Regions from separate parts of the Pseudomonas trivialis genome, predicted to be linked through region 3. Evidence: predicted binding sites of a transcription regulator. Region 3 holds the regulator's gene; each other region holds the start of a gene.
What was found. Region 3 encodes FliA, which starts transcription of late flagellar genes. Its sites were predicted from a motif close to CTAAAGTTTNNNNNNNNNNNGCCGNTAA; they were not measured.
Positions count from the first base shown of each region.

Region 1 (7,123 bases), 330 kb from region 3:
GGACATGAAAGCTTCCTTAGAAAACCCAGTGTTCAGAGGCGGGAGCTGACTGTGCATTCTGTGTGACGCGCACAGGAGTTTGCGCATTTGCGGTCATCACCGCCAATTGTGGACGCTGCTGCAGATGATGTGGAACGGGCTGGCGAAGCTGCGCAACATCATCACCTGTGGTCGATTGAAAATGAAACATCACCAAGGCGGCGAGTGCCACGGTATTAAGGGCTAACAGAAGGGCACTGTTCATGTTCATGTTCTCCGCCGATTGCTCTGCCAGGTTGGTGATGGGCTGTCCGTGTAGGACTTGTCTTATAGAAGATATTGCAGATGCCGTGCCAATGTTTATTTTCAATAAAATCAATGGCTTGAGCTTAATTAAGGGGGCGTTCTGATTGCAATTTGCAATGCTGGCATTTTGGGGGAGTGCATTTTGCACGACGCCCTCCAAGTCCCGGTTTTACTGGGCCAGGTAGCCATCTGCCGGACGAGGAATGACCTACACGTAAAAAGCCAACGGACGACATGACAAAACGGACCTTGGCCGTTAACATGCTCGCCGTCCGTCGCCATGCCTTTGGCCGGGCGACTGTCATTTGTCCCAGTAGCTCAATTGGATAGAGCATCCCCCTCCTAAGGGGAAGGTTGGCCGTTCGAACCGGCCCTGGGACACCAGATTCAAAGCCCCGCACAGCTCATTTGGCTGGCGGGGCTTTTTTGTGCGCGTTCGGCGCGGATCCAGTCGAACCTTGCCACTGATCAAGGTTCACAGCAGGGGCATCCTGTATTTCTCTTGAAGGTGTACCTTCCATGCGCTCGAGCGGCGTCTGAGCTGTAGCTAATCATTTTGAACACATTAATCTCCGCAAACAGCGCGTATCGCCTGTTCGGATTCGGCGACGCGGGACTATCATTCCGCTAGCCCTGACCCCACTGCAAGGAGCCGCTCGGAACGCCGATGCGCCAAATCTGGAAATCTTTTCGAGCCCTTTATTTCGCCTCTTTGATGATGCTGATCGGCTCAGGCCTGCTCAGTACTTACCTGGCGTTGCGTCTGGCGGCCGACCATGTCGACAGTCTGTGGGTGGGCGCCTTGATGGCCGCCAACTATTTCGGCCTGGTGCTGGGTGGCAAGATCGGGCACCGCCTGATTGCACGTGTCGGGCATATTCGTGCCTACGCCACCTGTGCCGGCATCGTCGGTGCGGCTGTGCTGGGTCATGGCCTGATCAACTGGTTGCCGGCCTGGATCGTGCTGCGGGTCATTGTGGGCCTGGGGATGATGTGCCAATACATGGTTATCGAGAGCTGGCTCAATGAACAGGCCGAGGCCAAGCAGCGTGGTTTGGTATTCAGCGGTTATATGATTGCGTCCTACCTGGGTCTGGTGCTGGGTCAGTTGATTCTGGTGATGCATCCCGCGCTCGGCCTGGAACTGCTGATGCTGGTGGCTTTGTGCTTTGCCCTGTGTCTGGTGCCAGTGGCCATGACGCGCCGCATTCACCCGGCACCTCTGCATCCGGCACCGATGGAGCCGCGCTTTTTTATAAAGCGCGTGCCGCAGTCGCTGAGTACGGTGCTGGGGGCCGGGTTGATCGTCGGTTCGTTCTACGGCTTGGCGCCGCTTTACGCCTCTCAGCAGGGGCTGACGACCGAGCAGGTCGGCCTGTTCATGGGGTCGTGCATTTTCGCCGGGTTGTTGGTGCAGTGGCCGTTGGGCTGGCTGTCGGACCGTTATGACCGCGCACTGCTGATCCGCTGTTTCGCCTTGTGCCTGGCGGTGGCGGCATTGCCGTTGGCGATCATGACCAAGGTGCCTTTGGAAGTGTTGTTCGTTGCTGGCTTTTTCTGTTCGCTGGTGCAGTTCTGCCTGTATCCGCTGGCCGTGGCGTTTTCCAATGATCATGTCGAGGGTGATCGTCGTGTGTCGCTGACGGCCATGCTGCTGGTGACCTACGGCGTCGGTGCCAGCATCGGGCCGCTGTTGGCCGGTGTGGTCATGAAGATGTTTGGCAGCCACATGCTGTATGCGTTTTTCAGTCTGTGTGCCCTGGTCCTCGTATGGCGTATACGGCCGAAGGCGGTGACCAACCTGCATCAGGTGGACGATGCGCCGCTGCACCACGTAGCGATGCCCGACAGCATGTCCAGCTCGCCACTGGTGGCTGCTCTGGATCCGCGCGTGGACGAGGCGGTGGTGCAGGAACAGATGCAGACGCCGGTTCCAGATCCTGAGCCTGAACCCGAGTCGCCGTCACCGGTTGATGAGCCAGGCGCTGAGGAACCCGCGGAACCAGTGGACCCGGACGAACACCCTCATGACTTGAGCAGGGCGCGTCCCTGAAAGCAAAAACGGGCAGATCCCATCAGGATCTGCCCGTTTTTTGTCGCGATTCGCTTGTCAGAAATCGTCGTCCTTGTCGAACCGACGTGCTTCACGTTGCAACTGGTACACAAACCGTTCGACCTGACGCTGCACCAGACCGCTCATGTTATGAAAGCGCACGCCAGCGAAGGTGGTATTGATACGGTCTTCGAAATGCAGGTGACGCAGCTCGACGGAGGTGGTCATGCTGCCAAAGGGCAGGGCGGCGATAAACCGGTCGTACACCTGGCCCAGTTGCAGACGCTCGGAGATGTCGCCTTCAAAGCGCAGTTTGCAGCCGGTAGCGGAGATATCCAGCAGTTTTCCGTTGACCGGAAATTTGAGCCTTTCGCCACCCAGCTCGATGTTTACCAGTTGAGCCAGCTTCAGCGCGGCGCGGAAGGCGTTGCGGCGCTGATGATAAACCACCTCGTCCGGCATGCTGCCGGTATAGATACGGTGGCCGTCTTTCTCGCTGATGGTGAGGGTGCCCTTGCTTTCCCAGGCGATACGCACGCCATCGTGGAAGCCCTCGATGCGAAAGGGTTCGCCGCTTTCAAGGTGGCGTTCGCCGTCGCGCGGGATCATTTCGTCCATGACCAGAATCTTGCCGTCGCGGTCCACGTCCACCAGGTAGCTCTGGAAGCGCTGGCTGCGTTCGTGGAAGGTGATGATCAGCGGGTCATGACTTTCTTGCAGCATCCGCAACGTGCTGGCGATTTCCAGAGGCGTGGTGAGCACCTTGGGTGGCTGCGGGGCATCTTCCGCATTAAGGGCGTTGAACACGGTTCTTCCATCTCCAGACAATATACGACTACTCGCAAGAACCGGCATTTTGCCAGTATGTGGCGCGCCTTGGATAGGCCGCGCTGCAAACCAGCGTCAGGCTTGGCTACGGGTACTGGGTTTGACCAGGCGGGAGGTGGAACCCTGAGCGTTGTACAGCGCAGGTGGCTCACCGCCATGAAGTATACGCAACTGGTTGGCGGTCGTAGCTTGCTGCAGCTGGATCGACTGGCCGTTGAGGAGGTTGGCTTCCTGGCACTGGGTGAGCAATTGATTGAGCGCTTTGCTCTGCTCCAGCAGTTGATCACCGACCGAAGAATGACTGGCCAATTGGGCGAGGCCGTCGTGGTCGGCCGGCAGGCCGAGACTAGTCAGAATATGGCTGCGCTTCTTGCCATGCTGTTCGAGCAAGACAATCAACGATTGCTTGCGCGCCAGGATTTCTTCGAGCAAGGGCATGTCCCGACCGTAGAGGGCCAGGGATTCTTCTTTGAGCAGCTCGAGCAATTGTTGCGTCGGCGCCAGATCATCGATGATCAGTTCAAGCAAGGTTTCGTCGTGGTGCATGGCAGGCCTTGGGGTTTAAGCGTCCAAAAGCCCGGCGCAGGCCAGTGCCTAGCGCTCGGCTTCGAAATTAAGCAGCTTGCTGGCTACGCGGTTGCTGTCGACTTTATAGCTGCCATCGGCGATTGCCTGTTTCAATTCAGCCACGCGGGCCTTGTTGACAACCGGTTGGTCGCGCAGCGAGTCAGTGACCTTCTGCAACTGCTGAGCCTCATTGCTCAAGTGTACGGATTCCCCGCTCTGGCTGGCGCTGGCCTGTTCCGTCTTCGCGGCAGGCGCTGGCTGGGCCTTGGCTTCTGCGCTTTCCTTGGTGCCGCTGGTGCGCGTAGTACCTGGCAACGCCGGGGAGTTATTTAAACGGCTGAAATCGATGACCATGATAAAAAACCTCTGGGTATTTGGACGCTTGCCATGTTTTCGGCCATACCCAAACAAACTTTAGGCTCGATTGACAATAAAACTGCGCGCGCAGGCGTCTGGCCCACAGTGTAGGAAAACCCGGCGTCCTGTACCAGTGTTCTATAAAGCCACCTCCACTTGCCCGGGCGCCGTCACGCGCGCCTTGATCACACGGTTGGAGTTGAGGTTCTTCACCCGAATCTGTTCACTCATGCCGCCGTTGGACAGCGCTTCCCCCGGCATTCTCACGTTCAGCCCGCCGCTGCTGGCGGAGATCACCACCTGATCGCCCTTGCGGATGACCTCGGCCTGCTCCAGATGCACCAGGGTTATCACCTGATCGGTGACCACCGGTCGGGTAAGTTTCTGCCCGATGGCCTGATCGACCGAGGTCAGATAGCCCTGGCTGATCTGACTGATGTCGCGTTCACGCAGCACCACATCCTCGAAACCAATAATGCCGGTGCGTTTCATCGGCCGCGCCACTACCACCACTTCGCGGAACAATTTGACCTGCGCCGGCACAAACACGGTCCAGGGCGACGCGCCTTCGCAACGTACTTTTACCGTCACGCGCCCGATTGGCTGAGCCGGGCTTTCCAGGCTGGCTGTCAATTCCTTGTCGCACATCGGCATGCGCAGACGCGGGTCGAGCTGCTTGACCTCGATCTCATAACGGCCGGGCGTCTGTGTGCTCGCCAGATAATCTTCTACAGTGAACTCAAGAAAGCCCTGAGTGACGCCGATAAGGAGATCAGGCAGGGTGACGTTGTCGGCGCGAGCCGCTGCGCCTGAGCCCAAGGCAAGCAATGCCAGCGTGACGCAAAGCAATCTGCGGTACGTTGGAAGGCGTCGGGAAACTGTCGTTTTAAGGTCCATGACCAATAAATAGCAAAGCTCGTGCCGTTTAGAGTGGAGTGCGCGTCGCACCCCCAAAGGTTTTAGCGTAGGAGTCTGGGCATGGCAGGTGTAATGGATTCAGTAAACCAGCGCACACAGCTGGTAGGGCAGAATCGCCTCGAGTTGCTGCTGTTTCGTCTGGACGGCAAGCAGCTGTATGGCATCAACGTGTTTAAAGTGCGAGAAGTGCTGCAGTGCCCCAAGCTGACGATCATGCCCAAGTCCAGCCCGGTGGTGTGTGGCGTGGCCAACATCCGGGGCGCGACCATTCCGATTCTTGACCTGGCATTGGCCACGAGTGCCGCCGGGTTGCAGGACCGCCAGAACCCGTTCGTGATCATCACCGAGTACAACACCAAGACCCAGGGTTTCCTGGTGCGCTCGGTGGAGCGCATCGTCAACATGAACTGGGAAGAGATCCATCCGCCGCCCAAGGGCACTGGTCGCGATCACTACCTCACGGCAGTGACGCGGGTCGATAACCAGTTGGTGGAAATCATCGACGTGGAGAAGATCCTCGCCGAAGTGGCACCGACCTCGGAAACCATCTCGGTGGGCGTGGTGGATGCCGACACGGCGCACAAGGCGATTTCGTTGCGTGTACTGACCGTGGATGACTCTTCCGTGGCACGCAAGCAGGTGACCCGCTGCCTGCAAACCGTCGGTGTGGAAGTGGTGGCCCTCAATGATGGTCGCCAGGCCCTGGACTACCTGCGCAAGCTGGTGGACGAGGGCAAGAAGCCGGAAGAAGAGTTTCTGATGATGATTTCCGACATCGAGATGCCGGAAATGGACGGCTATACCCTGACGGCCGAGATACGCAACGATCCACGCATGCAAAAATTGCACATCATCCTGCATACTTCGTTGTCGGGTGTTTTCAATCAGGCCATGGTCAAGAAAGTCGGAGCCGATGACTTCCTCGCCAAATTCCGCCCTGATGACCTCGCATCCCGGGTAGTCGACCGGATCAAGGCAGCAGATCACGGCTAGGGGATTTCCCCTGGCGGTCACACGATTTAAGAGGCGGTATCTTTGTCTACGGGTAATTTGGATTTCGAACAGTTCCGGGTCTTCCTGGAAAAGGCCTGTGGCATATTGCTCGGTGAAAACAAGCAATATCTGGTATCCAGCCGCCTCAACAAGTTGATGGAGCTGCAGGGTATCAAGTCGCTGGGCGAGTTGGTGCAGCGTATCCAGGGTCAGCCGCGCAGCGGGCTCAAGGAAATGGTGGTCGATGCCATGACCACCAACGAAACCCTGTGGTTCCGCGACACCTACCCGTTCGAGGTGCTCAAGAACAAAGTACTGCCGGAGGCTATCAAAGCCAGCCCGGGTCAGCGTCTGCGTATCTGGTCGGCCGCCTGCTCGTCGGGGCAGGAGCCCTACTCGATATCGATGGCCATCGATGAGTTCGAAAGAACCAATATCGGCCAGTTGAAAGCCGGTGCGCAGATCGTCGCCACCGACCTCTCTGGCACCATGCTCACCAACTGCAAGACCGGCGAGTACGACAGCCTGGCCCTGGGCCGGGGCCTGTCGCCGGAGCGGCTGCAGCGTTTCTTCGACCCCAAGGGCGCGGGACGCTGGGCGGTCAAGGCGCCGATCAAGAGCCGAGTGGAGTTTCGCTCGTTCAACCTGCTCGACAGCTATGCCAGCCTGGGCAAGTTCGACATGGTGTTTTGCCGCAACGTGCTGATCTACTTCTCGGCCGAGGTAAAGAAAGACATTCTGTTGCGCATCCACGGCACCCTCAAGCGCGGCGGCTATCTGTTCCTCGGTGCTTCGGAGGCACTCAACGGTCTGCCGGATCATTACCAGATGGTGCAATGCAGTCCCGGGATTATTTACCAGGCCAAGTAATGTTCACTTAAAAAACGGGAGGCCCTGCAAAGGCCTCCCGTTTTTTATGCCTGCAGAAAAAGAGATTATTCAGCCAACCGTACTCACGGCCTGGCCTGCATTCGGATATTACTCAGTGACAAACGATGAATCCCGCTGGGCACCGTCTGGTTGAAAATGCCCAGCCGCACATCGCCCGTCAGTGTTGCGGTGAATGACCCGTGTCCGGTTTGCGGTTGGGCCTGGGTAATGTTTTGTACGACGGTGCCGATC
Region 1 covers NZ_CP142151.1:4,108,157-4,115,279, reverse strand. Annotated here, with positions in the region: gene VRB54_RS17975 (PA3371 family protein) at 1-6, opposite strand, end outside; gene VRB54_RS17970 (hypothetical protein) at 17-244, opposite strand; tRNA gene VRB54_RS17965 (tRNA-Arg) at 593-669, shown strand; gene VRB54_RS17960 (MFS transporter) at 953-2,338, shown strand; gene VRB54_RS17955 (flagellar brake protein) at 2,396-3,145, opposite strand; gene VRB54_RS17950 (flagellar protein FlgN) at 3,242-3,712, opposite strand; gene flgM (flagellar biosynthesis anti-sigma factor FlgM) at 3,761-4,087, opposite strand; gene flgA (flagellar basal body P-ring formation chaperone FlgA) at 4,229-4,987, opposite strand; gene VRB54_RS17935 (chemotaxis protein CheV) at 5,069-6,001, shown strand; gene cheR (protein-glutamate O-methyltransferase CheR) at 6,044-6,871, shown strand; gene VRB54_RS17925 (hypothetical protein) at 6,955-7,123, opposite strand, start outside.
Region 1: the regulator FliA is predicted to act here: its motif matches at 4,124-4,151, upstream of flgM (flagellar biosynthesis anti-sigma factor FlgM).

Region 2 (7,123 bases), 1.0 Mb from region 3:
GGGTCTGCTGGCACGCCGCGCGGTAACTCATGATGGTGGCGTGGGGCACGTGGTCGTCGGTTTCCGACTCGACGATCAACACATCACCGGTAAACGCCGAACAGGCGTGCAAGGCGCGATTGGTGTCGGCACGCACCAGGGTGCTGCGGTAATCCATCAGGTCCATCTTGTTCAGGTCACGCTTGGGCTTGAGCCATTCTTCGTCGCGGTAAAGCGCCGGCACGCGCAGCGCCAGCCAGCGCACCGGACGCAATGAGGTGAGAATCGCCGCGAGGTAGCCGCCATAGCTGGTGCCCACCACCGCCACGGCCGAGGTGTCGATGGCTGGGTGGGCGAGCAGGCGGTCGTAGGCCGCCAGCAGGTCGCGCAGGTTGTCTTCGCGGGTCACGCGGGCCAGCGGAATGCCGGCGCCAGCATGGCCGCGCAGGTCGAAGGTCAGGCACACGCAGCCCAGACCTGCGATGCCTTTGGCGCGTTCCAGGTCGCGCTCCTGACTGCCGCCCCAGCCGTGCACGAACAACACGCCGGGGACTTTGGATTTGGGACTGAGGAATGTCCCGCTCATGTGTTCGTCGTCTATCTCGATTGCAATGCTTTCGCTTCTAGCCGTCATAAGATTTAACCGTTACGTACTTGAGAAGAAAGTCGCTGTTTTCGGCCGGGCCGCGATACACCTCGATGGCATCCGCCGGGAGTGGCTGGTCCTCATAGGTTTCCACCGATGACACATGAATGGCTTTGAGGCCCGGGTAGTTGATGAAACTTTGCAGCGCCGCGACTTCCGCGCTGCTGGCCCCGCCCATGCGCCAGGATTGTTCGAGCACGCCGCTGCGGCGCTGGCCGTCGCTGTCCAGGCCTTGGGCGATGTCGTAATTGCGCCGCGAGGCATAGAACCCAGGGTAGGCCTCATCGGCGGCGCTGTCGAAAACCTGGGCCTGTTCGATGGCTTCACGCACATCAACGGGCAGACCAAGGGCAAGCAGGTCGTCGTAATCGCCGGGCACCACGATCAGGTCGGAGCCGCCGTACACCTCGTCACCGTTTGCGTCATGCGTGAGGTATTGCTCGCCGCAGTAGCTAAACACATGGCCGCCGATAAAACTCTGGCCCACGCTGTGGGTGGTCACCTCGTGCAGGTCCTGTTCAAGCACTGCGCCATCGCTGAACAATTGCTCGGCGCCGTCGCGTTTGAGCAGCGCATCGAATTCATCAAGGCTGCGAATGACTTCCTGGCCGCGCCCGGCGCAGGCATGCACCGGTTTCAGGCGAATAGGCCCGCTGTAGAGCAGGCGTTCAGCGGCGGCACGGGCGTCCTGCAAGGCGAATACGCTGAGGCCGTCGAGCACGACGGGCCTGACAAGCTCGCAGAACAATGGCGACCAGCCCTCGGGCGCCGTTACGTTGGGCCCGAGCAGGCCATGGCTGATGGCTTTGGTGCAGATGAAGTCGTGATCGACATAACCACCCCACAGGTCTTCGGGGCCGTGGATATTGAGCGCGCGGGCCTGGGCCGGACCCACCAGCGTCTGTGTGGGCAGTATGTAAAGGTCGCGGCCGGCATGGACCTTGGGATCGAAGCTGCCGCCGAACTCCAGCCCCAGTACCTGCGCCAGCCAACGGGCCAGGGCACGGTTGGTTTCCACTTCATGCTGCGGCGCGCCCTCTCTTGTGGAGTGAGCGACCACCAGTTTCTTGCGCTGAGTCGCGGTCATGCGGCCCCCTTGCTTCCTGCCAGGTATGTAAGTGAGGGGTTGCAGGTATCAGGCCAAGGCGCGGTTGAGGCGCAGGTTTTTAAAATCAATCAGTTGCCGAGCGCGCGATAGCATTTGGCCTGTTTTATTTTGCACGACGCTTAGTTTGGGGCGTGGTGTTCTGCACGATTCGCAGCCATACAAAGCCCGCTAATCCGGTGAGCGAAATGCCAGGGCGCCAGCTAAGATACCGGGCTGCTCATCTCATCACGAGGCAATACCCATGGCCAAGCAAGCGCTCATTCTGATCGATATCCAGAACGACTACTTCCCCCAGGGCAAGTGGCCGCTCGCCGGCGTGGACGCGGCGGCGGACAAGGCGGCGCAGGTGCTGCAGGCGTTTCGTCAGGCGGGCGACGCCGTGATTCATGTGCGCCATGAGTTCACCGCCGAGGATGCGCCCTTCTTCACTCCAGGCTCGGAAGGCGCGCAGTTGCATCCCAAGGCACTCAACGAAGGCAGCGAGCCGGTCGTGCTTAAACATTTCGTGAATGCGTTTCGCGAAACCGATCTGCGTGCCCTGCTGGAGCAACGCAGCATCACCGACGTGGTGGTGGTCGGCAGCATGAGCCATATGTGCATCGATGCGGTGGTGCGCGCAGCGGCGGACCTGGGCTACAAGGTCACGGTGATCCACGATGCCTGCGCCACGCGGGATCTTGAGTTCAATGGCAAGGTCATCCCGGCGGCGCAGGTGCATGATGCATACATGGCGGCGCTGGCGTTTGGTTATGCGGGCGTGGTGTCTGCGGATGAATACCTGAAGGCGCAGACGGCGGCCGTGTGACCGCCCTGTGAAGCGTCAGCGAGTGGCGATGATGAACAGGCGCGGAAATGGCAACAGCACGGTGCCGTCGCTCAGGGCCGGGTACGCCTGGGTAATCCGCGCCTGGTATTCGCGTAGAAACGCGGCCTTTTCATCATCGCTCAGAGGCGCGAGAAACGGTCGCAACGCTGAGCCTTTAAACCATTCCACCACCGCCGCATGGTCGGCCAGCGGGTGCTGGTAGGTGGTGCGCCACACGTCCACGGTGCTGCAATGCTGGCTCAGCAACTCGTAGTAGTAGCTCGCGGTGTGACGCGGATTGTGCTTGACCGCTCCGATCTTCGCCGACCAGAGCCCCTGTGCCGCCACGTCGCGGGCCAGTTGGTGGGCAGGCTCATCGAGGTTATCCGGCGTTTGCACCGCCAGCGTGCCGCCCGGCGTCAAGTGACTGACCAGATGCGGGTAGAGCGTGGCGTGGTCGGGCAACCATTGCAGGGAGGCGTTGGCGAGAATCACATCAAATTGCCGCGCCGGGTTCCAGGCGCCGATATCCGCCAGCTCGAAATCAAGGGCGGGCAGGCGCTGACGGGCGTCGAGCAACATGTCATCGGAACTGTCCATGCCGGTGACTTGCGCCTGTGGATAGCGCTCGGCCAACACTTGCGTTGAGTTACCGGGACCGCAGCCCAGGTCGACGGCGGTGTGCACGTCGACATTAGGGATGGCCGCGACCAGATCGCGGACGGGACGGGTACGTTGTTGCTCGAACAGGCTGTATTGCTTGGCAGACCAGGTCATCGCGGTTTTCCTTCTGCATGGTGTAAAAACCGCACCAGTCTGCCAGAACTCATTCACACGGCGGCTGCCAATAAATGCGTCCTTTTGTTTCCCTACAGTTTGAAACGCGAGACCACCGTACGCAGCTCCCCCGCCAGCAACGATAGCTCCTGCGCCGTCGCAGCGTTGTCTTCGATACCTTCCATCAACGTGATGCTGCCGTTGCGAATTTCGGTCACGTTGCGGTTGATGTCTTCGGACACGGCGTGTTGCTGGACCGCCGCGCTGGCGATCTGCGTGTTCATGCCGACGATCTGATCAACACCATCATTGATTGCATCCAGGCTGGTCGAGGCTTGTTGAGCGGACTCCAGACAGGCCTGCGCGCGCAACTTGCCTGACTTCATTTGCTCCACGGCGGCGGACGTCGCCAGTTGCAGCTCCTGGATGATGGTGCGGATTTCTTCGGTTGAGTTTTGCGTGCGCGAGGCCAGGGTTCGGACCTCGTCCGCTACCACCGCAAAGCCACGGCCCTGCTCACCGGCACGGGCAGCCTCGATGGCGGCGTTCAACGCCAGCAGGTTGGTTTGATCGGCGATGTTACGGATCACTTCAATGACGCCGCCGATCTGCTGGCTGTGCTGGGCCAGCGCGGAGACTTTCTGCGCGCTGCGTTCCACTTCTTCGGCCAGGGCTTCGATGGTGACGCGGGTTTCCTGCATCTTCGCAAGGCCTGCGATCGAAGACTGACTGGCATGCCCGGCGGCATGGGCGGCGCCCTCGGTGTTCTGCGCCACATCGGCAACGCTGGCGGTCATCTCGTTGATGGCCGTGGCGACTTGCTCGGTTTCACTTTGCTGCACATTCATCGAGCGTTTGGCCACGTCGATGGACACACCCATGCGCGCGGCCGCCTCGGACACCGATTGCGAACTGCGCTCAACCTGAGTCAGCGACGCGCTGAAGGCCTGCACCATCGCATTGAGGGCGTTGCCCACATCGGCCATTTCATCGTTGCCGCGCACCGGAATGCGCGTGCTCAGGTCGCCCTGGGCAATCAACTGCGTGGCACTCAACACATCGTTGAGGGTGCGACGCATGGCGCTGTAGATGCCGCTGAAGGCATACACCAGCAACAGGCCAAGCCCGGCCAGCATGCCGAGGATGAGCAGGCGCTCCGCGCTTTTTTCCTGGACTCGGCGTTCCAGTGTCTTCAGCAGTGCGTCTTGCAGGGTGTCCTGCGCCTTGTACAACTCGGCGACTACCGCGTTGCCCTTGACCGGCAGATTCTGCACGCCGCTGATGGTGTCGGTTGGGGAGCCAATCAGCAGGTCAAGATCGGCGCGAAAACCATCCAGGCTCGCAAAGGCACTGGTGATTGGTGCCTGAATGCGATCGGCCAGGGCCGGCTCGCGACGACGCAGAAGGTCCAGGCTCTGCTGGAGCTCCTTGTGAATCATCACCTCGTTCTTGAGCATCGCCCTGATCACGCCACGCGTGCCCGGACTCAATACTTGCCCGTCATGCAGCCCGCTGGCCAGACCGCGCAATTGGCCGACGATATTGATCTGGCGTGGCAGCCGCAAGGTGCTCTGGTCGATCATGAACAGTGAGGCAAAGTCTTCATCAAGCACCATGCCCGAGGTGGCCGATACGTAATAAACGAAGTTCAGGGTTTCGGTGAGTTGATCGTTCCACTCGTCGAAGGTAGCGCTCTGGCTGGCATCGCCCTTGGCCAATTCAATCAAGCGCTGCGCCCCGGCGTGCAGGCGCTGCACGCGGTCACCGGTTTCGAGCTGGGCGTTGAACTGTCGGTCGGTGGTGGCCAGTTTAGAAAAAGCGTCTTCCAGCTTTGCCTGGTTGGCGGAGAGATCGGGCTGGGCACTCTTGTCACCGCTGAGCAGGCGGTTGGTGAGTGCACGTTGCAACATCGACAAGCGCAGCACAGGGGTCACGTCCAACAGATAGCGTTGGCCCGATTGTTCGGAGCGGATGACGTCGAGACTGTCGTTGATCTGGTGGACGATACGGGAGCCAAGCAGTACCAGAGGGATCAGCACGATGATTGCCAGCACGCCGAATTTGGTGGGGAAACGTAAACGGCTGGCCAGGTGTACGGCAGGAGCAAGGATATTCATACAGTTCTCACAGCCCGGAATGGGACAGTTTGTGGAGGGTTTATAGGTGAGAACTGTCCGTTTTCTCTCAAATGCCTGGCTCTGTCTGGCACATTTGGCTAATCACGTTTTGCATGTAACTAATCGTTTCATGCTCGGTGTCGGCATTGAGATTGAGAACTTTAAGTAAAGTTGTACATTTATTTATTTTTGTACAAGATCGGAACGCCCCGAACAAAGTGATGTCGCGTTGCCATCACTGCTGTGTGAGGATTTTGCGCAGGAGAATGAGGCGAGCGTTGCTGGACTATTTGAGCGCATACGAAAACGCCCCTGGGATTTTGCAATCCGCAGGGGCGTTGGGATCAGCTTGAGCGCTGGATGCCAGCGCTGGCGTCGATCAGAACGGAATATCGTCATCAAAGCTGTCGAAATCCGGAGCCGGCTGTGGCGCGGCCTGTTGTGGCGCTGGACGCGACTCACGCTGTGGCTGCTGGCTTGGCTGCGGACGCGACTGCTGTGGACGCGGTGCCGAGTTGGACATGCCGCCCTGGCCCTGTTGGTCGCCCTGTGGACGGCCGCCCAGCAGTTGCATGGTGCCTTGCATGTCGACCACGATTTCAGTGGTGTAACGCTTGATACCGTCCTTTTCCCACTCGCGGGTCTGCAGTTTGCCTTCGATGTAGACCTGCGAACCTTTGCGCAGGTATTCACCGGCGATCTCGGCGACCTTGCCGAACATCGACACACGGTGCCATTCGGTTTTCTCGACCTTCTGGCCGGTCTGCTTGTCGGTCCACTGTTCGCTGGTCGCCAGACTCAGGTTGGTCACGGCGTTACCGTTAGGCAGGTAGCGAACTTCGGGATCCTGGCCGCATGTACCGACCAATATGACTTTGTTAACCCCACGGGCCATAACGTTCTCCTAGGCTGGGCGCGCTGTCGGCACTGGGTTGACCAGTTGCTCGAGCGTCGCGCGATCCAATAATTCGGTGTCCAATTTAATGTAAATGGCCGCCTCTTCAGCGACCACGACTGCATCCGTTACTCCAACCACGGCCTTCAGGCGCTCTGCCAGACCGGCTTCGCGCATCGCCTCGGGCGACAGCGGTAAACGCAGACTGGTGACGTAGGGAGGTTCGCGCATGGTAACAGCAAAGGCCAGCCAAAGTGCAGCCAGCCCGGCGCATCCGAGGAACACAACCGACAGACCGCCATGCTGGAACATCCAGCCGCCCATGATGCCGCCCAACGCGGAACCGAGGAACTGGCTGGTGGAATACACCCCCATCGCCGTGCCCTTGCCACCGGCCGGTGAAACCTTACTGATCAGCGAAGGCAATGAGGCCTCCAGCAGGTTGAACGCAGTGAAGAACACCACCGTGCCGCTCACCAGCGCCCGCAGGCTGTCGCCGAACTGCCAGAAGAATAGTTCAGTGAGCATCAATGTCGCGACGGCGCCGAGCAAAACTCGTTTCATTTTGCGTTTCTTCTCGCCATAGATGATGAACGGGATCATGGCGAAGAACGAAATCAACAACGCAGTGAGGTAGACCCACCAGTGCTGCTCCTTGGGCAGGCCGGCTTTTTGCACCAGCGCCAGGGGTAAGGCGACGAAGCTGCACATCAGCATGGCGTGCAATACGAAGATACCTAAATCCAGGCGTAGCAGGTCCGGATGCTTGAGCGTCGGCAGCAGCGCCTTACGCGCC
Region 2 covers NZ_CP142151.1:4,805,570-4,812,692, forward strand. Annotated here, with positions in the region: gene VRB54_RS21195 (alpha/beta hydrolase family protein) at 1-613, opposite strand, end outside; gene VRB54_RS21200 (DUF3182 family protein) at 603-1,712, opposite strand; gene VRB54_RS21205 (cysteine hydrolase family protein) at 1,975-2,538, shown strand; gene tam (trans-aconitate 2-methyltransferase) at 2,554-3,315, opposite strand; gene VRB54_RS21215 (methyl-accepting chemotaxis protein) at 3,408-5,432, opposite strand; gene VRB54_RS21220 (single-stranded DNA-binding protein) at 5,812-6,327, opposite strand; gene VRB54_RS21225 (MFS transporter) at 6,337-7,123, opposite strand, start outside.
Region 2: the regulator FliA is predicted to act here: its motif matches at 5,570-5,597, upstream of VRB54_RS21215 (methyl-accepting chemotaxis protein).

Region 3 (7,123 bases):
AAGTTGGCCGGCAGTTGGGTCAACACCCGTTGCAGGGCCACCGGGCCACCTGTGGAGGTGCCGATGGCGACCAGCTTGTAGGCCTTGCGCTTGGGCGCCGGTGAATGTGCATGTGCATGTGCGGCGGGCGCAGTGTTACGAACCGGCGCGGCGGAGGCAGGCCGGGCCGTCGGCGCAGGTGCCGGGCGGTTGAACGAGGAACCCGCTGGGGCAACTGGCGCGGCTGTCGGCGCATGTGTCGGCGCAGGTGCGCTGGACAGACTGCGACGGTTACTGCGCGCAATGCTGTGCACCTTCTCGCACAGCATCTGTTTGACCTTCTCGGGGTTGCGCGAGATGTCTTCGAAATTCTTCGGCAAAAAATCCACCGCGCCGGCGTCCAGCGCGTCGAGGGTCACTCGGGCGCCTTCGTGGGTGAGCGAGGAGAACATCAATACCGCGGTGGGGCAGCGTTGCATGATATGGCGCACGGCCGTGATGCCGTCCATCATCGGCATCTCGTAGTCCATGGTGATCACGTCCGGCTTCAACGCAATTGCCTGGTCAATCGCCTCTTTGCCGTTGGTGGCCGTGCCGACCACCTGGATGCTTGGATCGGCGGAAAGAATTTCCGAGACGCGGCGGCGGAAGAAACCCGAATCGTCCACCACCAGGACCTTGACTACCATAAACACTCCGTTAGGTGGGGCGGGCGTTACCGCCTGAGCCCCACCAAAATCAAATACGCCGTGCGGCGTAACGCTTGAGCATGCTCGGGACATCGAGAATCAACGCGATCCGACCGTCACCGGTGATGGTCGCGCCCGACATGCCCGGGGTCCCCTGCAGCATTTTGCCCAATGGCTTGATCACCACCTCTTCCTGGCCAACCAACTGATCGACCACAAAGCCGATGCGCTGGGTGCCCACGGACAGGATCACCACGTGGCCTTCGCGTTGTTCTTCATGCTTGGCCGATGCCACCAGCCAACGCTTGAGGTAGAACAGCGGCAGGGCCTTGTCGCGCACGATCACCACTTCCTGGCCGTCGACCACGTTGGTGCGCGACAGGTCGAGGTGGAAGATCTCGTTGACGTTGACCAGCGGGAAGGCAAACGCCTGGTTGCCCAGCATCACCATCAGGGTCGGCATGATCGCCAGGGTCAGCGGCACCTTGATGACGATCTTGGAGCCCTGGCCCTTGGTCGAGTAGATGTTGATCGAGCCGTTGAGCTGGCTGATCTTGGTCTTCACCACGTCCATGCCGACGCCACGGCCCGACACGTCGGAGATCTCGGTCTTGGTCGAGAAGCCCGGGGCAAAGATCAGGTTGTAGCACTCGGTGTCGGTCAGGCGGTCGGCGGCGTCCTTGTCCATCACCCCGCGCTTGACCGCGATATTGCGCAGAATCGCCGGGTCCATGCCTTTGCCGTCATCGGTGATCGACAGCAGAATATGGTCGCCTTCCTGCTCGGCCGCCAGAATCACCTTGCCGTTGCGCGACTTGCCCGCCGCTTCACGTTCTTCAGGGGTTTCGACGCCGTGGTCGACGGCGTTGCGCACCAAGTGGACCAACGGGTCGGCCAGGGCCTCGACGAGGTTCTTGTCGAGGTCGGTTTCTTCGCCCACCAGTTCCAGGTTGATTTCTTTCTTGAGCTGGCGTGCCAGGTCGCGAACCAGGCGCGGGAAGCGGCCGAAGACTTTCTTGATCGGCTGCATGCGCGTTTTCATCACCGCGGTCTGCAGGTCGGCGGTGACCACGTCGAGGTTCGACACGGCCTTTTGCATGGCTTCATCGCCACTGCTCAGGCCCAGGCGCACCAGGCGGTTACGCACCAGCACCAGTTCGCCCACCATGTTCATGATGTCGTCCAGGCGCGCGGTGTCTACCCGTACGGTGGTCTCGGCTTCGGTGGTGACTGGCTTTTCGGCCACGGCGGCAGCCGGGGCGCGTGCAGGTGCTGCGGCAGGTGCCGGTGCGGGCTTGGCGGCTGGAGCGGCTGGAGCGGCTGCGGGTGCAGGTGCCGGTTTGGCGGCCACAGGCGCAGCAGTCGCCGCTGCGGCCGGGGCCACTTCGGTGAACTTGCCCTTGCCGTGCAGTTCGTCGAGCAAGGCTTCGAATTCGTGATCGCTGATCAACCCGTCACCGGCCGGTGCTGCGCCGGCAGCAGGGGCGGCTGGCGCGGCAGCGGCAGGCGCCGTCGCGGCGACTTCCGGCAAGGCATCGACAGCAAAGGTGCCCTTGCCGTGCAGTTGATCGAGCAAGGCTTCGAATTCGTCGTCGGTGATATCGGTGCTGGCGCTCGCTGCAACTGCGGGCGGCGCGGCGACCGGTGCCACGGCGTCGGCAGCGAACTGACCCTTGCCATGCAACTGGTCGAGCAGGGATTCGAATTCGGCGTCGGTGATGTCTTCGCTGGTCGGCGCGGCAGGTGCAGCAGCCGGTGGCTGTGGCGCTTGCGGTGCTTCGGCCTCGGCCTTCACGGCGTTGAGCGAATCGAGCAACTGTTCGAACTCGCTGTCGGTAACATCCGGCTCGGGCTCAGGCTCGGCCACCGGTGCAGGCGCAGCTACGGCGGGGGCCTCGGCAGCCGGCTCTGCCAGACGCGCCAGGGCGGCCAGCAGTTCCGGGGTGGCGGCGGTGATCGGGGCACGTTCGCGCACTTCGCTGAACATGCCGTTGACCGCATCCAGTGCTTCGAGAATCACGTCCATCAACTCCGAGTCGACCTGCCGTTCACCCTTGCGCAGGATGTCGAACACGTTCTCGGCGATGTGGCAGCACTCCACCAGCTCATGGAGCTGGAGGAAGCCGGCGCCCCCTTTTACAGTGTGAAAACCGCGAAAAATTGCATTGAGCAGGTTCGCATCATCCGGTCGGCTTTCCAGCTCGACCAGTTGTTCGGACAGTTGCTCTAAAATTTCGCCGGCCTCTACAAGGAAATCCTGAAGGATTTCTTCATCGGCGCCGAAGCTCATGTGGGTGCTCCTTAGAAGCCTAAACTGGATAACAGGTCATCGACATCATCCTGACCTGACACAACGTCTTCACGTTTATCGGCATGAATCTGAGGACCTTCACCCTTGGCGAGATGTTTTTGTGGATCTTTTTCCGAGAGGATCGCCGCGCGGTCATGTTCGATGCCGGCAAAACGATCGACCTGCCCGGCCATGAGCACCAGTTTGAGCAGGTTGCTTTCCACTTCGGTAACCAGTTGGGTCACGCGCTTGATCACCTGACCGGTGAGGTCCTGGTAATCCTGGGCCAGCAGAATATCGTTGAGGTTGCTCGCCACCGTGCGGTTTTCCTGTTCGCTGCGCGACAGAAAACCGTCGACCCGGCGGGCCAGTTCACGAAACTCCTCAGCACCCACTTCGCGACGCATGAAGCGCCCCCAGTCGTGGCTGAGCGCATGGGCCTCGGTGGCCATGCCATTGACCAGAGGCGTGGCGTTTTCCACCAGGTCCATGGTGCGGTTGGCCGCCGCCTCGGTCAGCTTGACCACATAGGACAGGCGTTCGGTGGCATCGGTGATCTGCGAAATTTCTTCGGCCTGGGGCATGTGCGGGTCAATCTGGAAATTGACGATCGCACTGTGCAGCTCGCGCGTGAGCTTGCCCACTTCCTGGTACAGGCCGCGGTCACGGGTCTGGTTAAGCTCATGGATCAACTGCACCGCGTCGCCGAAATGGCCTTTTTCAAGGCTGTCGACCAACTGGTGAGCATGTTTTTTCAGGGTCGACTCAAAATCGCCCAATGTTGTTTCTTTCTGCTCCATAGCTCCCCCGCGATGGCATTAGCCGTGGATGCGTTCGAAGATTTTTTCGATCTTCTCTTTTAGCGCCAATGCCGTGAATGGCTTGACTACGTAACCGTTTACCCCGGCCTGGGCGGCTTCGATAATCTGTTCACGCTTGGCTTCGGCGGTCACCATCAGTACAGGCAGGCTGCGCAGCTTTTCGTCAGCACGCACGTGGCGCAACAAGTCGATGCCGGTCATGCCCGGCATGTTCCAGTCGGTTACCAGAAAGTCGATGCTGCCGCTGTTGAGGATCGGAATCGCCGTAATGCCGTCATCCGCCTCGACCGTGTTTGTGAACCCAAGGTCACGCAACAGGTTTTTTATGATCCGCCGCATCGTTGAGAAGTCATCAACGATGAGGATTTTCATGTTCTTGTCCAATTCGACCTCCAAGCAGTCTTAAACGCGCCCAGCACCTGGACGCGCCATTTCAATCAACAGGCGTTACACAAAAAGGACTGCCGGGTCCACCACGGGTCGAACCCGCGAAGGTCGTGACCCTCGCGGTATCGTCTGCAGTGTCCCCACACTGCCTGTCAGCGCGCGCGCCACTCTCCCAAACGCCCCCGCAAACGGGCTGCGCACTGGCTATGCAACTGGCTGACACGCGATTCGCTGACCCCCAGGACCTCACCGATTTCCTTGAGGTTCAGCTCTTCGTCGTAGTACAGCGCCAGGACCAGGCGCTCACGCTCCGGCAAGTTGGCAATGGCGTCCGCCAGTGCACCCTGGAAACGTTCATCTTCCAGGTCGCGTGACGGCTCCATATGCGCACTCGCGCCATCCTCATGCAGCCCTTCGTGTTCGCCGTCCTGCAACAGGTCGTCGAAACTGAACAGGCGGCTGCCCAAGGTATCGTTCAAAATCCCGTAATAATCATCGAGACTCAATTGGAGTTCGGCCGCAACTTCATGATCTTTAGCGTCGCGACCGGTTTTTGCTTCAATTGAGCGAATTGCGTCACTGACCATCCGCGTATTGCGGTGCACCGAACGCGGCGCCCAATCCCCTTTACGCACTTCATCGAGCATCGCGCCACGTATGCGAATACCCGCATACGTCTCGAAACTGGCGCCCTTGCTCGCATCGTACTTGGTCGACACTTCAAGCAAGCCGATCATGCCGACCTGGATCAGGTCTTCGACCTGCACACTGGCCGGCAGGCGTGCCAGCAAGTGATAGGCGATGCGCTTGACCAGCGGCGCATAGCGCTCGATCAGTTCGCCCTGGCTGTCGCGTGCCGATTTTTTATAGAGGTTGTAGCCGCTGGATGTCATAGCACAGGACCCGCGCTTGTCTGATGCACCAATCGTTCGACGAAGAACTCCAGATGCCCGCGCGGGTTGGCGGGCAGCGGCCAGGTATCGACCTTCTGGGCAATCGCCTTGAATGCCAGCGCGCACTTGGAACGAGGGAATGCTTCGTAGACCGCACGCTGTTTTTGCACAGCCTTGCGCACGCATTCGTCGTAGGGAACTGCGCCGACGTATTGCAGGGCGACATCGAGAAAACGATCCGTGACCTTGGTCAGTTTGGCGAACAGGTTGCGCCCTTCCTGCGGGCTCTGGGCCATGTTGGCCAGCACGCGGAAGCGGTTCATGCCGTAGTCACGGTTAAGCAGTTTGATCAGGGCGTAGGCGTCGGTGATCGAAGTGGGCTCGTCGCACACCACCAGCAGCACTTCCTGCGCGGCGCGCACAAAGCTGACCACGGACTCGCCGATGCCGGCGGCGGTGTCGATCACCAATACGTCGAGGTTGTCGCCGATATCGCTGAACGCCTGGATCAGGCCGGCATGCTGCGCCGGGCTCAGGTGCACCATGCTCTGGGTGCCGGAGGCAGCCGGCACGATGCGGATCCCGCCGGGCCCCTGCAGCAGCACATCGCGCAGCTCACAGCGCCCTTCGATCACATCGGCGAGGGTATGTTTGGGGGTCAGCCCCAGCAGAACGTCCACGTTCGCCAGGCCCAGGTCAGCGTCCAGCAGCATGACGCGACGGCCAAGCTCTGCCAGGGCCAGGGACAAATTCACTGACACGTTAGTTTTCCCGACGCCACCTTTGCCGCCGGTCACCGCGATCACCTGTACGGGATGCATGCTGCCCATTTTATTTCTTTACCTTGTCTTGCTTAGACGCAGGCTACATGGCTTGGCCGCTTGAATCGCTTGCAGACCATCGATGTAGGTACATTTCACGGTGTTCATCCTGCCTCAACCGACCCGTTTTGCCGGGTTGTGGTAAAGGTCGGCGAACATATCAGCCATCGCTTCCTCGCTAGGCTCGTCTTGCATTTGCACACTCACGGCACGGCTGACCAACTGATGACGACGCGGCAGATGCAGATCATCCGGGATCCGCGGGCCGTCGGTCAGGTAGGCGACCGGTAATTCATGGCTGATTGCCAGGCTCAGCACCTCGCCCAGGCTCGCGGTTTCGTCGAGCTTGGTGAGGATGCAGCCGGCCAGACCGCAGCGCTTGTAACTGTGATACGCAGCGGTAAGAACCTGTTTCTGGCTGGTGGTTGCAAGCACCAGGTAATTTTTCGATTTGATCCCACGGCCGGCCAGGCTTTCCAGCTGCATGCGCAACGCCGGATCGCTGGCTTGCAGGCCGGCGGTGTCGATCAGCACCACGCGCTTGCGCAGCAGCGGGTCGAGGGCGTTGGCCAGGGACTGGCCCGGGTCGACGTGGGTCACCGGCACATTGAGAATGCGGCCGAGGGTCTTGAGCTGTTCCTGGGCGCCAATGCGGTAGCTGTCCATGCTCACCAGCGCGATGTTGTTGGCGCCGTACTTGAGCACGTAACGGGCGGCCAGCTTGGCCAGGGTGGTGGTCTTGCCCATGCCGGCAGGGCCGACCATGGCGATCACACCGCCCTCTTCGAGGGGTTCGATTTCCGGGGTGGCGATCATTCGCGCCAAGTGCGCCAGCAGCATGCGCCAGGCCTGACGGGGCTCCTCGATGTTGCCGGTCAGCGCCAGCAGGTCGCGCGACAGCGGGCCAGACAGGCCGATGCGTTGCAGGCGACGCCACAGGTTGGCCTGTTGCGGCTTGCTGCCTTGCAACTGGTTCCAGGCCAGCGAGCCCAGTTGTACTTCGAGCAGTTCGCGCAGGCCGTTGAGTTCAAAGCGCATCGAATCGAACACGCGCTGGTCGACGGCGGCAGCCGGGGCCGGTGCGGCAGGACGCGGCGGCTCGACGAAAGTCGGCTCCACCAGCGGCTCGGCAGCGGTCAACGGCAGGCCGGCGAACAGCTGGCGATTGGTGGTGGTGTCGCTGTCGCCGCGCATGCTGAGCTCGGCCTGGGCCGACACAATGCGCGAGGCGGTCTTGCGCAGC
Region 3 covers NZ_CP142151.1:3,773,602-3,780,724, forward strand. Annotated here, with positions in the region: gene VRB54_RS16440 (chemotaxis response regulator protein-glutamate methylesterase) at 1-668, opposite strand, end outside; gene VRB54_RS16445 (chemotaxis protein CheA) at 718-2,958, opposite strand; gene VRB54_RS16450 (protein phosphatase CheZ) at 2,970-3,758, opposite strand; gene VRB54_RS16455 (chemotaxis response regulator CheY) at 3,777-4,151, opposite strand; gene fliA (RNA polymerase sigma factor FliA) at 4,319-5,059, opposite strand; gene fleN (flagellar synthesis regulator FleN) at 5,056-5,889, opposite strand; gene flhF (flagellar biosynthesis protein FlhF) at 5,995-7,123, opposite strand, start outside.

Region 4 (7,123 bases), 1.2 Mb from region 3:
TAAGCCCAGGCGAAGTCCGGCTGACGTTGAAGGCCGGTGCTGAATGCTTCAGCGGCTTCTCGGTACTGACCCAGGTCTGTCAGTGCAAGGCCCAGGTGGTAGTAGGTCGGCATGTGGAAGCCCGAGCCTTTTCCGGCTTCTCCCATGCCGTTGTCCAGGTTGTACTGCACCAGTTCAAGGGCTTTTTTCGGGTTGCCGGCGTCGCGATACATCGCACTCAAGTCCAGGTTGGCGCGCGGGTCAGGCTTGGTCGTCAACTGCAGGGATTTTTCCTTGGCTGTAACGGCTTGCGCAAATTGCTTGAGGTTGCTGTGGGCGTCCGCCTGCAACGCGTAAACCAGACTTTGCAGTGAGGCGGGCAGGGTGTTTTTCTGCAGGCACAAGTCACCTTCCTGCAGCACCACAGGGTAGTTCTCGGCTTTGTAGGCCTTGAACTGAGTTGCGCAGTGCGCAAGGTTGGCTTCTTGCGGGTTCTGCATTCCGGCACATCCGGTGAGGATGAAGACGCATGCGATGAGTGCGGGCCAGCGAATAGTCATGAAAAACTTCCTTGTCAGTCAAACAGCCGAGCGTTGAGGTCAGGGCGATAGACCTGTAAAAGCGGTGCGGTCACGGTACCTTGCAGCGAGCAGAACACAGTGGTGTGTCCCGTGAGCGGCGGTGTCGCGTCGCCCTTGTCGACCATGAACACGCGGTCTACGAAACCAAACGGCGTGGCGACGCCTGGGCCGGTCAAGCCTTCGGTGCGCCATTGACCGATCGGGTCACCGACGCGGCGAATTTCGGCGCGGGCAATGGCGTTGCCCTCACTGACAAAGCGTGCGTTATCGACAATCAGCGGCTTGAGTTTTTCGGCCACCTCTTGCGGCAGGCCATCGGCTACGAAACCCCAAAACAGAAAATTACCCACGTCGTTCATGGTTTGGGCCTGGTTGTAGTATCCGATCATAGGCACGCCATTGATGATCAGGGGCTTTTCGAAGCGTTGATAGGTGCCACCTTCCTGCAACGGGTTCATGATGGTCGGCGCCTTGACCGAGCCGTACTGACTCAGGCGCAAGGTATCTGCCGGCAGGCGGGCGTCGCGCAGACTCTCGAAGAAATGCGCATCGCAGCGAGAGAACTCGGTCAGGAGCTGTTCGGGCGTGGTGACGGTCTGAGCCTGCGCGGTATTACAGGCAGCGGCGACGGCGAGCAAAGCAACGCCGGAAAAAACGGATCGGAACATTTGAAATCATCCGTGAAGTAGGAACAAAAAATGTCGGCTTGTAAGTCGCGAACTTTAGCAAAACGGCACTGCGAACAAAACGGAGCAATCACATGCAGAACATCGGAGTACTAGGCGTCGGCGAGCTCACCGAGAAAGTCGTGATCGGCCTGCGCCGCAGTGGCTTCACCGGGCAAATTCTGCTGTCTGCGCGCAACCATGAACGTGCCCAGGCGCTGGCCAGTCGTTGTGCTTGCGAGGTGATGGCCGACAATCAAGCCGTCGTCGATGGATCGGACCTGCTGTTCCTCGGCGTGCGGCCCGATGCGGTCGCGCAGCTTGCCTCGCAGGTGCAGCTCAAGCCTCGGCAGACCCTGGTCTCGCTGGTCGCCGGCTTGACCCTGGGCGACCTCGCCGGCCACTTTCCCTCAGCACGCCCGGTGCGGGCGATGCTGTCGTATGCGGCGCAGATCAACCAATCCACGGTGGTGATCAGCCCGGGTGGCGAGCCCCATCAATCGGTACTCGGCGCGCTCGGACAATTGGTCGTGCTGGACGATGAGCCCAAGTTCGAGCTCGCCACAGTCGCGGCGTGCATGAACGGCTGGTTCTATTTCCTTGTGCATGACCTTCAGCAGTGGTTTACCGCCAGGGGTTTGTCCGAGGAGCAGGCGCGGCAACTGGTGATGGGCAATCTGCAGGATTGCCTGGCCAGTGCCCGCCACCAACCCGACACCAGCGTGAAAGCGCTGGGCGAAGCCATTGCGACGCCAGGCACTTTTACCCATGCGGGGCTGGAGGTGCTGAGGGAGCAGGGCGCCACGCCGGCCTGGGCAAAGGCGTGTGACGAGGTGTTGGCGCGCTTGAAGAAACGCTGATTGTCACGCGGCGTCAGGCAATGGTGGAGGCGTCTTTATCCAGCGCTATCTTTACCTGAAACACCGTGCCCCGATCCGCGTCAGAGCTGACCTCGATCGTTCCACCATGTGACGCCACGATTTCCGACGCGATAAAAAGACCCAGGCCCAAGCCCTCCGTGGGGCCGTGATCAATTGCCGTGCGCTGGGAGAAGCGGCCCATCGGGTTGAAGATGAACGGCAGCACGTCCTCGGGTATCGCCTCACCGCTGTTGTGCACCGAGAACACGGCGTGGTGCTCGTGAGTCGTCAGCTCGACCTTGATAGGCCGGGCGGTGTCGCCGTGCTGCACCGCGTTGCTGATGATGTTCGAGAAAACCTGTTGCATCCTTGCGCCATCGAACAGCCCGGCGACCGGTGACGGAGTTTCGAGCACGATCCTGGCCTCGGGATGAAACGCCTGGATTTCCTCAACCACACGCTCGCAGAGCGGCGCGAGGTCGACCGCTGCGGTTCTGACCGGAATACCCGGTCCCATCTGGCAGCGGGTCAGGTCGAGCAGGTCGCCAACAATCTGGCTCGCGCGCCGCACGCTGGTGTAGATCTGATTGGCGACTTTGGTCGAGCGGGCGCCGGCGCTTTCCGAACGCCTGAGGATGTCGGCACCCAGCATGATTGCGCCAAGCGGGGTGCGCAGGTCGTGACCGAGAATGCCAAGGAACACGTTGCGCGAGGCCTCGACCGCACGCGAGTAACTGGCGATGGATTCGGCAAGTGCCTGATCGATGGCCTCGTGGAAGCGGGTCATGTCGTCGACGTTGATCGGCGTGCCGTCCTGGACCTGGCGCATCCACTGGCTGACCACACTGGTTCTGAGGGCGCGGTATTCCGAGACCATCTGGTCAATGGTGAAATCTGCCATCAGCCGAGTGATGGCGTGGGTTTCGGCGGCGGTTTCCTGCTCATCCACCGGGCCATGGCCCTGGGCCTTGGCCGTTTGCTCGCGGCGGGTCTGGCGGGTGCGCAGGTCCGACACGATGGCCCGCAGCATCTGCTCGGCGTGATCGCGCAGCGCCAGGCTGTCGAGCTCGGCGCCCGGCGTTTTGATGGTTCTGGCGAAATCTTCCCAGGCCTGCAGAATCGGCTCGAGGTGTTCGAGGATGAAATCGGGCAGGCGCATGTCGTGAATCCTGGTGGGAGGCGGTGCAGAGGCGCGCAGAGTAACCCATGTGGAGAGGGGGCTTGCTCCCGATTGCGGTGTATCAGCCAAAGATGTACTGGCTGGCCCACCGTAATCGGGAGCAAGCCCCTCCCGCAGGTTGATTGTCAGGGTGAAACCTGCGCCCCAACGCATCCAGGCGCACGGCAATCGGCGGCAGGCGCTCGCTGCTGCGCGCCAGGGTTTCCACGTCGTCGGCGGTGCTTTGCGCGATGCTCTGCACTGACTGCAGGCGTCCGACGATCTCAAGGTTCGCCGAAGACTGGTCGCGGGTGGTGCTGACGATGCGCCCGTTGAGCGCGTCGATCTGCGCGATGTCATGGCCCACCGCCTGCAGCATCTCGACGGCCAGCCGGCTGTCTTCCACGCAGCGTTCCACGCCTTCGCGGCTGTCGTGCATGGCGGCGACGGCCTGCCGGCTGCCGTGTTGCAGGCCTTCGATGATGGTCTTGATTTCCTGGGTGGAGAGGGCGGTGCGCTGGGCCAGGCTGCGCACTTCATCGGCCACCACCGCAAAGCCGCGGCCTTGCTCGCCGGCGCGGGCGGCTTCGATGGCGGCGTTGAGGGCGAGCAGGTTGGTCTGATTGGCAATGCTGCTGATCACCTCCAGCACCGAGCCGATCTGTTCGGCCTGGGCGGCCAGGGACTGGACGGTGGATTCGGTGCCGTTGATGTGGGAGGCCAGTTGGTTGATCTCCTGGCGGGCGCGGCTGACGCTCTCCTGACCGCGCACGATCTGGCGGCTGGCCTGACCTGCGTGCTCCACGGCCTGTTCGACCTGCACCGTGATGTGGCCCATGGCGTCTTCCATGCGCTGCATCGAACCGGTCATCTCAGTGATCTCGGCCAGTTGATGCCGAGCGCCTTTTTCCAGGGTGCCGCTGGCGCTGGCCAGTTCCTGGCCGAGTTGCCCCAGGCCATGGGAGTCGCGGGCGACGCCGTCGATCAGGAGGGTGAGCTGTTGCAGGAAGTGGTCGAACCGTTTGGCCAGGGACACATGCACCTTGCCTTCGCTGTGCGCGCTTTCGGCGGTGAACTGCGAGGTCACTGCGAGCATCTTGTCGAGCATTTCCTGGCTTTCGACTGCTTCGGCCTGGCTGTGCACCGCGAGATAGAGCAGTGCGATCGTTTCCATGACCACGTAGAACGCGTGCACGAAGACCATCGTCCAGCCGCCGTGATGCTCCATCACGAACACCGGGAAGCCCTGATGCTGCAAGGCGTGGAACACCACGTGATGCACGGCGATGGTCGCCGCGGCCACCAGAATCGGCAGCCAGTCACGGTAAAAGGTCAGCACTGCCAGCAGCGCGAAGATCCCGAAGTGGGATTCGATCACGCCCTGAGCCTGGTTGATATGCAGCGCGGCCATCACCATCAGGCCGGCGCCCAGGGCGCAGCGCATCAACCGGCTGCCACCGATGGCGCGGTACAGCGCGGTGAGCACCAAAGCAGTGCCGCCGCCGACCAACAGCGCCTGTATCAGGGTGTCATGCCAGAACGCCAGGCCCAGGGAAAACAGGAACATCAGCCAGATAAGCGCCAGCATGATGCGGTCGGCCTTGCGGTAGTGCTCCAAAAAGGGGCTGGGGACGGGCATTCACGTTTACTCCTTGTGGTTTGGCCAGGAACAAAGCATGGGGCGTGCCACGACGGCCGCGTGCTGAGTGAAGCGGATCGTTGTTTTTTTGCGCTTCAGGCTGTTATCGGCAAGCCCGCACGGGACTTTAAGCCAGGAACGGCTGCCCGGGCGGGCAGCCGCAGGAGGGTCAGAAGCTGTACTTGGCGGTCAGCATCATGTTGCGCGGAGCACCATAGGAATCACCGCCATAGTCCACGGAGTTGGCGATGGTCTCGTAGTACTTGCGGTCGAAGATGTTGTTGGCGTTGAGCTGCAGGTCCAGATGCTGATTGACCTGGTAGCCAGCCATCAGGTCGGTGACGGCATAAGCGCCCTGTTTGAGCCGGTAGCGGCTGCCATCCGCCACGGTCAGGTCGTTGTACATGCGGCTCTGCCAGGAAATGTTGCCGCCCACGCGGAGTTTTTCCAGCGGGCCCTGGAAGTTGTAGCGCGTGGTGAGTTTGAACAGGTGTTCCGGGGTGTCGGTGTCGAACTGCTTGTTCACGCTCTGCGGATTGGACTGGTCCTTGATCACGTGGGTGCGCGCGTAGGTGTAGCCACCGCCCACCTGCCAGTGCTCGGTGAGCGCGCCTTGCAGTTCGAAGTCGATACCCTGGCTGCGAATCTCGCCCGAGGCTTCCGCGCAGGAGGCCTGCGGGCAGTTCGGCACCACCACGTCGACGGCTCGGTTCTGCTGGTCGACGCGGAACAGCGCCACGCTGGCATTCAGCGCGCCACCCAGGTATTCGCCCTTGATGCCCACCTCGTAGTTCTTGCCGACGATGGGCCTGACCGGGGTGCCGGAGGTGTCCTTGGCCGTCTGCGGGGTGAAGATGTCGCTGTAGCTGGCGTACACCGAATGATGATCGTCCAGGTCGTAGATCAGGCCGGCGTAGCGGGTGACGTTGCGGGTGACCTTGTAGTCGCCGTCGCCATCGTGGTTGTCGTAGTCGTACCAGTCCAGGCGGGCGCCGAGGATCAGCTTCAATGGGTCGACCAGGCTCAGTCGGGTGGTCACGTAGACCCCGTCCTGAGTGGTGACTTCACGACCGTTGGCGGTGTGGGCGAAGTCCGGCTTGCCCGCTGTGAGCGGCCAGTTCATGTCGTACGGCGAGTAGCTGTGAGTGGTCAGGTCGTAGACGCGACGGCTGGCGCCCACCACCAGCTCATGGGTGCGCCCGAGCGCCTGGAAGGGGCCGCTGACAAAGGCGTCGAGGCCCGCCTGGTTTTCATCCGCCGCTGACTGGTACACGGTGCGGGCCAGGGTGTTGTTGACCCAGCGCGACTGGTAGGAGCCTGAAAACAGGGCGTTCTGCTCGGCGTAGTTGGCGTTGACCTGCAGTTTCCAGTCGTTGGCCAGTTGCTGGCGCAATTCGGCAAAGACCGTGTTGATTTCCTGGTCCTTGTTCTCCCAACGTGTACCGGGGTTGTAGGAGCGCGACAGGTTCAAGTGGTGACCATCCTGGCCTACCATCGACGAGCCCCAGAAGTAGTTGGTCTTGTCTTTCTGGTTCGAGAAACCCAGGGTCAGGCTGGTGTTTTCACTGAGGTCGGCTTCGGTGACCGCATAGAACAGCCCGTGGTAATCCCCGACATTGTCGATGAAGCTGTTGGCATCGCGGTAGGAGGTGACCACCCGGCCACGCCAGGTGCCGCTGTCATTGAGGGGGCTTGAGGCATCCAGCTCGCCACGGTAGTTGTCCCAGGTGCCGGCCGCGCCGGTGAGGGTGACTTTCTGCTCATCCAGCGGCCGCTTGCGGATCAGGTTGATGGCGGCCGACGGGTTACCCGCGCCGGTGACCAGGCCCGTAGCGCCACGCACCACCTCGACGCGGTCGAACATCGCCAGGTTCGGCTGGGCACCCACGTTGACGCCGTTGTAGCCACTTGGAATGCCGTCGTACATCAGGTTATCGATGTCGAAACCGCGTGCGGTGTACGACTGCCGGCCAGGGCCGTTGGAGAAGTTGAGGAACAACCCCGGGGTGGCGGCGACCACATCGTTGATGCTGGTCATCGCCTGGTCGTCCATGCGCTGACGAGTGACAACGGTAACGGCCTGCGGGGTTTCACGCAGGGTCAGTGGCAACTTGGTCGCGGTTTTCATCGCGCCGGTGGTGTAGGACTGCGTGCCCTCGGTGGTTTCGCCCAGTTGCCCCTCGCCGGAGACTTGCGTGGCGCCCAGTTCGATAGGGCCGGAGGAGGGCTCGACATCGGCG
Region 4 covers NZ_CP142151.1:2,592,395-2,599,517, forward strand. Annotated here, with positions in the region: gene VRB54_RS11370 (tetratricopeptide repeat protein) at 1-539, opposite strand, end outside; gene VRB54_RS11375 (hypothetical protein) at 554-1,228, opposite strand; gene VRB54_RS11380 (pyrroline-5-carboxylate reductase family protein) at 1,321-2,085, shown strand; gene VRB54_RS11385 (sensor histidine kinase) at 2,099-3,244, opposite strand; gene VRB54_RS11390 (methyl-accepting chemotaxis protein) at 3,327-4,883, opposite strand; gene VRB54_RS11395 (TonB-dependent siderophore receptor) at 5,053-7,123, opposite strand, start outside.
Region 4: the regulator FliA is predicted to act here: its motif matches at 4,987-5,014, upstream of VRB54_RS11390 (methyl-accepting chemotaxis protein).